One region of the Veillonella intestinalis genome, then DNA from elsewhere that is predicted to be linked to it. Evidence: riboswitches for the same ligand, from Rfam matches in the RefSeq annotation. Region 1 holds a riboswitch; the other holds the start of a gene.

Region 1 (6,237 bases):
CATTGTAGCGGCTGACAAAAGTGTCCCTATGGCTCGTTTCAATGGCAAGCCCTTAATCCAAGTTAAAGTAGCTGATGGTATTAATAAAGCTAAGGAACTTCTTACAGAAGCAACGACTGGCACACCGCCACTTTATCAAGCTAACCAAGAGGATATCAACAGCCAAGCCGTAACAGCAAATGATAGCATAGGTCGTCAAATTTATAAGCACTTAATGAATGGCGTTTCTCACATGCTACCGTTCGTTATTGGAGGTGGTATTCTCATTGCCTTAGCTTTCTTATTTGATGATTTTAACCCTGCTGACCCAAGTAAATTTGGGTCCGGCACAGAGCTCGCGGCCTTCTTTATGAAAATTGGCGGTGCTTCTTTCAGCTTTATGCTACCAGTGCTCGCTGGTTTTATCGGCATGAGTATTGCTGACCGTCCAGGTCTAGCCGTCGGCTTTGTCGGTGGCTACCTAGCCAATGCAGGTGGTTCTGGTTTCTTAGGGGCCTTGTTAGCAGGCTTTGTAGCGGGCTATTTAATGCTCCTCTTGAAAAAAGCCTTTGCAGGCTTACCTCATACCTTAGAAGGTATCAAACCAGTATTACTATATCCTGTTCTGGGCGTACTTCTTATGGGCATTATAATTACCTTTATCATTAATCCACCTGTAGGGGCCTTAAACGAAAGTCTTATGAACGCCTTAAAAAGCATGAACACAAGCAGTCGTATTGTCATCGGTCTCATCTTTGCGGGTATGATGGCCGTTGATATGGGTGGGCCTGTTAATAAAGCGGCCTATGTAATTGGCACGGGCTTATTAGCTACTGGTGAATATGGCGTTATGGCCGCAGTTATGGCCGGTGGTATGGTGCCTCCATTAGCCATTGCCCTATGCACTACCTTCTTCCCTAATCGCTTTACCCCAGCAGAACGCAAATCAGGCATTACTAACTATGTTATGGGCTTCTCCTTTATCACAGAAGGAGCGATTCCATTTGCTGCAGCAGATCCAATTCGTGTCATTCCGTCTTGTATTGTCGGCGCTGCTGCTGCAGGTGCCTTATCTATGGCCTTCGAATGTACTTTACGAGCACCGCATGGGGGTATCTTTGTAGTACCAACTATTGGAAACCCGCTCATGTATTTAGGAGCTATCCTTATCGGTTCTGTTATAACAGCGCTATTATTAGCTATTCTTAAAAAACCGCTAAAAAACTAAATGCATAGTATAATGTTTATTTTTAAATAAATACTTCCTATAAAATCTTTCTTTTAAAATTTTATCCTGCAAAAAAGCCCTTATTCAGCAACTAACATGCTATATAGCATAGTAGTAACAACTGAATAAGGGCTTTTCCTTTTTATTATTAAATTACCATACATTAACTATTTGAGGTACAATCCCAACATCTACAATTAGACATAATATCTAAGATTAAACACTACTTAGATTGACCAAACTCAGCTTGTAAAGAAGCCACGGAACGACGCAACATCCAATCGATGTCAACTTTATCGCCTACAGGAAATTGATGCTCACTAAAACGTTCAAATTTATATTTTTCATAAAAACGTTGCGCTTTATAATTTTGGTCCCAAACGCCTAACCATACCCATTCACAATCGGTTTCACAAGCTACTTGTAACGCTTTTTCAAACAAAAGGCGACCTAGCCCTTGCCCCTGAAATGCCTTTAATACATAAATTCGTTGTATTTCAAAACCATTAGGTAGTTCCTGTTCCGTTTGAGCAGCGCCTTGATTAAGCTTTAAATATCCCACTACTACACCATCGACTAAGGCAAAATAATGTTGTGATTCACTATCCATAACTTCAGCTGCTAAGGTTTCAGGATTAAAAGCCGTATTAAAATAGTCCTCTAATTCGGCCTCTGTATTATGATGACCAAAAGTTTCTCTAAATGTTTCTATAGCTATACGTTGTAATTCTGAAATATCATCAAGTGTTATCTTTCTCAAGGTAAGACTCATGCCCCTCACTCCTTTAGTCTATAAATACTTAATAATTTTTAAAAGAAAAAGCATACTCTACATATCTTCTAAGACCTAATGATATGTACAATATGCTTACGCACACTACCCGGTGGCAGTTACTATTTTAATGATTGTATTATAATAACATAACTAACAACTACTGTAAAGAATATCTACAACCTCTAAGCTAAGCAATTTAAAATATTCACAGATAGGAGTTGCATAATCTAAGTGAGCTGTGCTATAATCACGGTATAAATTTCAGGGGAGCTTATATTTGTAGGCTGAGAGGAAGTCATCTAACTTCGACCCTTATACCTGATACGGATAATGCCGTCGTAGGAAGATGTTATAGACGACACAAACTCTTGCAGAGGTACCGTATTTGGTGCCTCTGTTTTTTTATACAGTCTAATTATAGACCAGCTGGCGGGGGAGCGCCCGACAGTTGTCATTACAGCGATGGGAAGCCGTGTTCCGGCGTGAGAGGAGACCATTCAGTCTCGACCGCAATAGGTGTTTGTAATGAATCCATCTTTAAGTAATGTAAAAAAAGTAACCATTGCCAGTTTATTAGTAGCCGTTGCCGTAGTGGGCAGTACCTTTTCCTTTCCCGTAGGAATTAGTAAATGTGCGCCTATACAACATATGGTAAATATTCTTTGTGCTGTTTTCCTAGGCCGCTATGCAGGCGTAAGTGTTGCCTTTTGCGCAAGTAGCTTACGTTTACTTCTTGGTTTGGGTAGTATCTTAGCCTATCCAGGCAGCATGTGGGGCGCCCTCTTAGCTGGGATTGTTTATCATCGTACGGGAAGTCTAATACTCACCTTAATTGCTGAAGTCTTCGGCACTGGTATTTTAGGTGGCTTATCGGCATATCCGCTAGCCATTTTAGTGCTTGGCAAAACGGCGGGGCAAATTGCCTTTTATACCTATGTGGTTCCTTTTTTAATTTCTACCATAGGTGGCTCCCTATTGGCAGGAATTTTACTGTTCACATTACGCCGCACAGGAGCTTTACGTAACTTACAACAACATACCTTATAATTGGCAGTAAACAGTTAGTTAACTCATATAAACCTGCCAAGCATAAGCCGTTGGAAAGGGTATTCTATGAGTACAACAACAATTCCTAAAACTAAGCTTTTATCCCACAGTTTATTATGGTTTGGCGCCGCCTTGTCAATCGCTGAGATTTTTACAGGCACCTTATTCGCGCCACTGGGATTTACGCAAGGACTTTGGGCTATTATCTTAGGCCATCTCATCGGTGGCTCCCTCTTCTTCTTAGCCGGTCTTATAGGCGCCCAAACAGGCGCTAGTGCCATGGAAACAGTACGCTTTGCCTTTGGGCGACAAGGCGCTTCAGGCTTCGCGTTAGCCAATGTGTTACAACTCATCGGCTGGACTACCGTTATGATTATAACCGGAGCCGCTGCAACTGATGCCATTTATCCCTTAGGAACCACCCTATGGTCACTTATCATTGGTGGCCTTATCATTCTTTGGCTACTACTAGGCTTTACAAATTTGACCCGCCTTAACTTAATAGCAGTGACACTCCTATTTATACTAACAGTTTGGCTTAGCTTCATCATCTTTAATCCACAAGCCAGCATAGCTCAAATAGTGCCTATAACCGATAATCAAGCCCTTTCTTTTGGCGCAGCAGTTGAATTAGCTACCGCCATGCCCCTTTCTTGGCTACCTTTAGTATCAGACTATACGCGCCACGCGGAAAAGCCTCTAGGCGCCACTATTGTAAGCACGCTAACCTATACAGTAGTTAGTATTTGGATGTATGTAATTGGCCTTAGTTCTGCCATATATGCAGGAGAAACAGATATTGCAGCCGTTATGCTCAAAACAGGGCTTGGCTTATGGCCATTACTCATTATAATTTTTGCAACAGTTACTACGACCTATCTTGATGCCTTTTCCGCCGGTGTAAGCGCCGTCAGCATTTGGCCTCAACTATCTGAAAAAAAGACCGCCATTAGTCTAACAATTATAGGTATATTGCTAGCTATTTTTATACCTATGACAGAGTATGAAAACTTCTTATTTCTCATTGGTTCAGTATTCACGCCCATGATTGCGATTCTCTTTACCCAATACTTTCTCCTTAAGCAGGATGCATCTGGGCGTAAATTTTACCTACCCAACCTAGCCTTATGGCTATTTGGTTTTATTCTATATCGCAATGTATTGACCTATGAAACACCAATGGGCACAACCTTTCCCGTTATGCTTATTATTGCCGCCCTTACCTATGTAACAGGCCGTTTCGTATCATCGAAACGTAGTTAATATTCATTGTAAATTATAATAAGACTATGTCATGAAACATATTTAATAAATCAAGCCGTCATAAAGCACTTATATTATGACGGCTTAATCTATTCGCTACACCTACAAAAATGCCTGTAAAACGGCTTTCACTACTATTTTATACGGCATAACATTCATATCGAAATTTATAAATTTTCTTGTGTACAGTCCCTACAAGTTATGCTATACTATTTTCAGAAATTATAGATATAATACCATACAGTTAACAAAGCCACATATAAAACTAACTATATGTGATGTAAGGGTATCATTAGGAGGAATGAAACATGAGCGATTTTATTAAAGGTTTTAAAGAATTTGCCTTACGAGGCAATGTCATTGACTTAGCAGTCGGTGTTGTTATTGGTGCCGCTTTTGGCAAAATTGTATCGTCTTTAGTTAGCGATATTATTATGCCTCCAATTGGTTTGGTTCTTGGTGGCGTTGATTTCACTGATTTCTTTATTAGCTTAAACGGGCAACAGGCAGCTACTTTAGCAGAAGCCAAAGCAGCTGGTATTCCAGTTATTGCCTATGGTAGTTTCTTAAATGCATTAATCCAATTCTTAATCGTAGCATTTGCGATTTACCTTGTAATTAAACAAGTTAACCGTCTATTCCCTAAAAAAGAAGAAGTTGTTGAAGATCCAACACTTTGTCCGTTCTGTAAACAGGAAGTAGCGGAAGATGCTACTCGTTGTCCACATTGTACATCTGAAATTACACCAGAAGTAAAAGCTTCATAAGAAAACCTATATTAAAGAGGCAGAAAGTGCTTAATATACACTTTCTGCCTCTTTTTTTATACAACACACTATTATAAATACCATTGCTACTAAAACCGTCAATTAAAATCAATATTATTTTATGTATATTTTATTATAGATGAGTTTATGTAATATAACATTTAATATCTAAAATCTCTGAACACGCAAAAAAGGGGCTATAACGGAGATAGTAAATATATCTACTATCTTTTGTTATAGTCCCTTTTTATCATCTCTGATTTATAGATTTTTTATTATAACTTTTTATTATTCTTTATTTTCACTAATACTATCCATAAGTGCAATGTATTCTTCCTTAGTAAATACAGGTTCATAATTTGCTTTTACTGCTTGAGCACCTTCTGCTTCACCATATAACAAATCAACAATTGTCATAGCCAAAGCTTGAGCCGTTTTTGTAAAAGCTACCTCTGGCACAGAGATTTTATAATCAGCGCCATGTAAAACACCTTCAATACAACCTACCCATGGATGAATTACAGGAATAATATGTGCCACATCGCCCATATCAGTACTGCCAGCCATATGAGGCCCTTGTATTACATTCGCTTCACCAAATAGAGGTATGGAGTTCTCTTTTAAGAATTGATTCATAGTCGTATCATTACGCATAGGCATATACCCAGGTAAGTCATTGATTTCACAGGTAGCTCCTACCGCATCAGCCCCTGCTTTAAGAGCTCGATTTACCTTCTTATTAGCCTCTATCATGCCTGCCACATTAGACGCCCGCACATAGCTTTCCATCGACACACTATCAGGCACTACATTCACTAGACTACCACCACTATTAATAATTGGATGGAAGCGGAAATAATCGCTTTCCTTAAAGGTATCACGAATGGCATTAACACCCATCACACCTAACATAGCTGCTTGCAGTGCATTAACCCCTTCATGAGGTGCGGCTGCCGCATGAGCTGCTTTGCCATGATAGGTAATTAATTTACCAATAAACCCATTAGAAGTAGAGCCAAGCCCCATTTCACCAGTTGGCGTAGTTGCTGTTTCTACATGCATTTGCATGGCCATATCAATATCATCAAAAGCGCCTTCATAAATCAGCTGTTGCTTACCACCTAAATAACGTATTTTTCCTGCTTCACGCAAAGTATTTCGATAATCTATCTCTACAT
Region 2 (6,237 bases), on a different contig from region 1:
GGGCCTTAGCAGTCACTCATTTAGAGGACTTGGCGGAACGTCCCCTTCATCATTTATCCGGTGGACAACGACAGCGTGCGTGGATAGCTATGGCCGTGGCACAAGATACAGAGATTCTCTTTTTAGATGAACCTACCAGTTTCTTAGATATTGCTCACCAGTTAGAAGTGTTGCAATTAGTTGCTGAGTTGAATAAGACGTATGGTAAAACTGTTATTATGGTATTACATGAATTAAATCAAGCTGCTCGTTTTGCAGACCATATTATTGCTATGAAGGCGGGCGAAGTACGGTTTCAAGGGCCGCCGACAGAGGTATTTACGGCTGAAATGTTAGCTGATGTATTCGGTATTACAGCGATGATTATGAAGGATCTTTTGACGAAGTTGCCCTTCTGTATTCCACAAAATGTGGGAGGTAGCCTATGAAAAGTGGGCTAATGAAGGAGATATTGACAGTGCTAACTAGACTGCTACGGCTACCTAGACTAGCGGTGATGCTCCTTTTAGGTATCGTGACTACGACTATACTCGCTGGTTGCGGGGCGATTACGTCTTGGTCGATTACACCTAGTTTAATGACAACTGCTCAGACAGCGAAACCATTATTTCCAGCGGATGTACCCCGAAGTGATACGGCAGAGGCGATTGATGCGGAGTTGACGGCTCGGTATGAAGGCGTAATACAACGGACAAATGCTTTATTTACAGAAACGAATGGTCAACTTATTTTAAAGCATAAATATGGCACGACGGTGATTCCTAAAGAGGCAAAACGAGTTGTTGTGATTCGTCTGGAAGACCCTATGGTAGCCTTAGGGGCGCCTATGGTGGGCGCGTATAATCCACCTACGTTTTATCTACATGATGAATTGACGGCTAACGGCGTGGTGCCGATTAGTATTAATGAAAATATTAAAGCCATTAATTTGGAACAAGTGCAAGCACTGAAACCAGATTTAATTCTCTTACGTGATTCATTTGACCGTAATGCTTATGTGGCTTTGAGTAAAATTGCGCCCGTAGCGGCTTTACGACTGCAAGATACAGAGGTAACGCTGTTAGCGTTGGGAAAAATTTTACATCGGGAAGAACAAGCAAACGCACGTTTGCAACTGTATTATGACCGAGTAAAACAAGCCCGCATGGATATAAAGGGCCGCATTGGTAATAGCCCCGTAGCCTTACTTCGTATCTTGAAAAAAGAAGTGCGCCTCTACCCGTATTCGACCAATGATATTAATCGTTTCATGTATGAGTTACTTCATTTAACGCCAGATCCAATGGCGGTTGCGCAAGATTCAGGTGATACCAATGTAGTATCCCTTGAAATGTTACTAGAATTAAAAGCGCAGTATCTCATTGTGTCCAGTGGCTATGGGCCAAGTAGTAGTGGCAATAATGAAGCGGCTCAAAAACGGTATGAAGAGTTGCAAGACGACCCTCTGTGGCAAACCATTCCGGCTGTTAAGGCAGGGCACATTTTAAATGTAAATCCCGTTATTTGGAATGCTCATGGTATTATTGCGAAAGAGCGGGCTATTGAGGATTTGCATAGGTATTTTATGACAGTTGAATAAAGATTTTGCTATGATATTACGCTAAGAGTGTATAGATTTGATGCGGTAGGTTTTGGGGTAAGATTAAAAAAACTATTAGCAAATTTATGTAAAACAGTTTGTCTTTATGAATTTATAACATAAAGACAAACTGTTTTTTTATTGAAGTTGATATTGGGAAATTAGGATTAAATACATAAAGATTTGATTATGAAATTAAAACAAAATTAATATGAAAAAATCTAGTTTATGATATGAAGTTATTAAAAACATTTTAGAAGGTGTAGTGTTATATAAAAATTAGATAAAGGTGAAAAAATTCCGGGGGGGGTAGAATAATTATCTGGTAAATATGGTTGTTTATAAGCATTTTGAAAAATGAAAAATAATTCAAAAATATTTTATAAAAAAATATTGATTAATTTAATTGATAATTGAGAGTAAAATATAATTATAGAGACATAGTTAAGTCCTATGGTGAGAATGACAATTAGTCAGGGAGAGTTTGCCTATGAGATTAAGTGCTGTATGTTAATTGTGTAAGATGTTGTATAAGTTAGAAGGAGATTATTTATGAACGGTGTATCTAAGAAATTATTATTATTAAGCCTTAGTGTAACTATGATTAGTGGTAATGTGTGGGGCGCCACTAACACAGAGGGGGTAGGAAATGGTGTAGCTATTGGAGAGAGTTCAGAAACTAACTCAGCTGGGGATGTGGCAATTGGCAAGGGGGCTGTTGCAAAAGGAACTGATGGGAAAACGCCTAATTTATCCAGCGCTATTGCTATTGGGTTGAATGCTACGGTTCAAGGTACTGGTACAGCTGCTAATGCTGATAATCCATTAAATGGTATTGCTATAGGTAGAAATGCTAAGGTAATAAAAGCTAATGCTATTGCGATGGGTGATGGAGCTGAAGCACTAAATCAAAATAATGTATCAGTTGGTTTACAAGCCGGTGTAGGAACAACTGGATATTATAATTTTGCTTTTGGTTCAGAAGTGGGACAGTATTTAGGTGGTGAAGAGAACATCTCTCTTGGTCGTTGGGCTAATACACATACGGCGCAAACAAAAAATACAGATAGTCACAATATAGCAATTGGTCTTAATGCTTTGAGAGAGAGTAAAAGCTGGACAGGAAGCCCAATTATTAGTTCTGTATATTCAAAAGGTGGTAATGTAGCATTAGGTAGTGGTGCTTTAGAGGGATCAGAAGGGGCATCCAATGTAGCTCTTGGTGTTCGTGCAGGGAGAAACATTAATGGAGCTGGAAATATTATTCTAGGTACAGTTGCAGGTGCTAACGCAGGCATAGATGCTAATACTAATAATAAAGGTACAGCACTTACTAATTCTATTGTTATGGGTACACAAGCGGGAAATAATGCCGGTGGAGATAAGAGTGTTATTATTGGTCATTTCCAAAATAATGCTGTAGTTGCCAGCAATGTAGTTGCTATAGGCTCTAACTCGAGGATAACCAAGCAATTTGGTTTAGGTTTAGGTCATGGAATTACAAATGATGCTAAATATGGATTAGTAGTAGGTTCTTATAATAAGTTAGAAAGTACTGCTGAAAAGTCTGGTGTATTTGGTATAGGTACTTATGGTGTAACTTCTGTATCGGGCCGTGAAAGCTATGCGATTGGTAATAGTAATCAGATATCTACTAATAGTACTTTTGTATTAGGCAATAATATCAAAAATACATTAGATAACTCAGTATTTCTTGGTAGTAAATCAGCATATGTAGTTAGTGGGAGTACAACAAAAGGGATTGACGTATATACAAGTGATACCATAAATGGACAAAATTTAAGCTTTGCTGGAGGCGATAATATTGCTGGCGTCGTTTCTGTTGGTAGTACAAATACGGGCGAAGGGGAAGGAACGAGACGGATTCAAAATGTAGCAGCGGGATTAGTAAGTAAAGATTCTACAGATGCTATAAATGGTAGCCAGCTTTACGCTGTAGCTAATTCTATTAATGAATCTATTAACAATATTACTGATAGTAATACGTATACAACTGGAGGCAGTTATAATTCAGCTACAAAGTCAATTGATTTTATTCAGAATGATACTTCTAAGAATTATAGCGTAGATGTAAGCGGTATTGTGAATGGTATTTCGGATGCAGTGAATACAGGTCTCAATTTTAAAGGTGATGTAGGTAGTATTACTAATGTTAAAATGGGAGAATCGTTATCGATAGTAGGTGGTGCGTCCGAATTAGCTACTGCGAATAATATTGGTGTAGTAAGTAGTGATAAACAATTACAACTTCGTTTAGCAAAAGATATTGATTTAGGGAAAGATGGCAGTATAACAATTGGTGAGACAGTCATTAATAATAGCGGATTAAAAATTGAAAATGGTCCTACTATTAATGATAATGGTATTGATATGGGAGGTACATCGATTACCAATATTAAACCGGGAGATATTAGTAAAGGATCTACTGATGCGGTAACAGGGGATCAATTATATGAAACAAATCAAAAAGTTACTAATTTATCGGGTAATTATAATCACTTGAATCGTAAGATTGATAAAGTTGGTGCAGGGGCAGCTGCTTTAGCGGGGTTACATCCACTTGGTTTTAATGCTGATGATAAATGGTCATTTGCTGTAGGTTATGGTAATTACAAAAATTCAGATGCAGTTGCACTAGGAGCATATTATCAACCTAATGAAGATACTTTGTTGGGAGTGGCTAGTTCTATGGGTAATGGTGAAAACATGTTTAATGCTAGTTTATCCTTTAAAGTTGGACAGTCTAGTGGAGTATCTAGATCTCGGGTGGCTATGGCACAAGAAATTATTGATTTAAAACTAGATAATCAAAACTTGCGTGATAAAGTTAATGAATTAGATGCGAAAGTTAATCAGTTGCTAGGTATTATCAGTAATACGCCAGCATTAGCTGCTTCTAATGAGGGAGAAAGTAGAATTCGTATTGATCATATTTCTGGTGAAGCTAATAGTAAAGATAAAATTGAACGCGTGCGTATCAATGATGAATCTAATGATCAAGTTGAACGTGATGTCTATGGCAATGTGATTTCTGTTAAATAGTAAATATTAGTAGTGTTAAATTTGAAATATAGGAGTTTATCATGAGTTAAATTATAAATAATTTGAGAGAGGTCATTTTGTAAATTTTCATTGTATTATCAACGAGCCTGTACTATAATAAAGAAAATACACAAAAAAGCTAGGGGAGCCTGTAGGCTGAGAAAAGTGCTTGAACACTTGACCCTTGACCTGATTCGGATAATGCCGACGTAGGAAAGCTGTACAGGACGTTTCATAAGCTCATCCACGTGGATGAGCTTTTTATTTTTGCTTTTTTGCGTGTTTTAGACAGTCATTCGTTATATTTAGACCTATGTAGGAGGCCTCTCGATGAAACAGCAAGATAATCAATGTAAAAACACGACAGTAGTAAAGCAAGGTAGCTATACCACGCAAATGGATGCGGCTCGCAAGGGTATTGTGACGCCTCAGATGGAGGTGGTAGCCGCTAAAGAACAACTGCGCCTAGAGGATGTAATGGCCTTGTTAGCCTCAGGGAAAGTGGCCATTCCTGCTAATAAACATTACAAAAGTTTATCGCCTGAAGCGGTAGGTGAACGTTGTCGTACTAAAATTAATGTGAATCTTGGCGTTTCACCGGAGCATAATAATATAGAGGAAGAATTAGAAAAAGTACGCAATGCCATTGCGATGAAAGCAGAAGCCATTATGGACTTATCCAATTTTGGTAAGACGCAGGAGTTTCGTCGTAAATTGATTGATATGTCTACCGCTATGATTGGCACTGTACCTATGTATGATGCAGTTGGTATGTTAGATAAAGACTTAAAAGATATTACGGTAGATGAGTTCTTTTCAGTGGTGGAACAGCATGCGAAGGACGGCGTAGATTTTATGACCATTCATTGTGGGATGAATCGTAAAACAGCGCAACGGATTAAAGATAATCCTCGTTTGACAAATATTGTGTCACGTGGGGGCTCCTTGCTCTTTGCTTGGATGGAAATGAATAATCAGGAAAATCCATTTTATGAATACTATGACCGCTTACTAGAAATTTGTGAAACTTATGATGTTACGTTAAGTCTAGGCGATGCTTGTCGGCCAGGCTGTACGCACGATGCGACGGATGCGGCTCAAATTGAAGAATTAATCACGTTAGGCGAATTGACAAAACGGGCGTGGGCGCATAATGTACAGGTAATGATTGAAGGGCCAGGGCATATGGTGCTTAATGAAATCGCGGCTAATATGACATTAGAAAAACGCCTTTGCCATGGAGCGCCATTTTATGTACTTGGTCCATTAGTGACAGATATTGCACCTGGTTATGACCATATTACGAGTGCCATTGGTGGGGCTATTGCCGGATCTTGTGGGGCTGACTTCTTATGCTATGTGACACCAGCGGAACATTTGCGTTTACCAACGATTGACGATGTAAAAGAAGGTATTGTTGCTACGCGTATTGCCGCTCATGCAGCCGATTTGGCAAAAGGCATTCCAGGCGCACAGGCTTGGGATGATGCTATGAGTAAAGCTCGTGCTGAAGTAGATTTTGATACTATGATTAAACTGGCTATTGATCCTGAAAAGGCACGTCGCTACTATGAATCAAGTAAGCCAGAGTGCGA

The links. A riboswitch is a leader RNA that binds a small molecule or an ion and turns the genes downstream of it on or off. The one in region 1 is predicted to bind thiamine pyrophosphate.
Region 2: it holds a riboswitch for thiamine pyrophosphate, as region 1 does, so the genes downstream of both, thiC (phosphomethylpyrimidine synthase ThiC) here and thiW (energy coupling factor transporter S component ThiW) in region 1, are expected to answer to the same signal.

What each region holds. Positions count from the first base shown of each region.
Region 1 covers NZ_CALPCB010000008.1:44,707-50,943, reverse strand. Annotated here, with positions in the region: gene NFR27_RS07560 (PTS fructose transporter subunit IIABC) at 1-1,207, shown strand, start outside; gene NFR27_RS07555 (GNAT family N-acetyltransferase) at 1,431-1,979, opposite strand; TPP riboswitch at 2,236-2,344, shown strand; gene thiW (energy coupling factor transporter S component ThiW) at 2,508-3,029, shown strand; gene cytX (putative hydroxymethylpyrimidine transporter CytX) at 3,096-4,292, shown strand; gene mscL (large-conductance mechanosensitive channel protein MscL) at 4,601-5,059, shown strand; gene NFR27_RS07535 (amidohydrolase) at 5,348-6,237, opposite strand, start outside.
Region 2 covers NZ_CALPCB010000001.1:165,434-171,670, forward strand. Annotated here, with positions in the region: gene NFR27_RS00785 (ABC transporter ATP-binding protein) at 1-428, shown strand, start outside; gene NFR27_RS00790 (ABC transporter substrate-binding protein) at 425-1,579, shown strand; gene NFR27_RS00795 (beta strand repeat-containing protein) at 2,132-4,642, shown strand; TPP riboswitch at 4,774-4,875, shown strand; gene thiC (phosphomethylpyrimidine synthase ThiC) at 4,973-6,237, shown strand, end outside.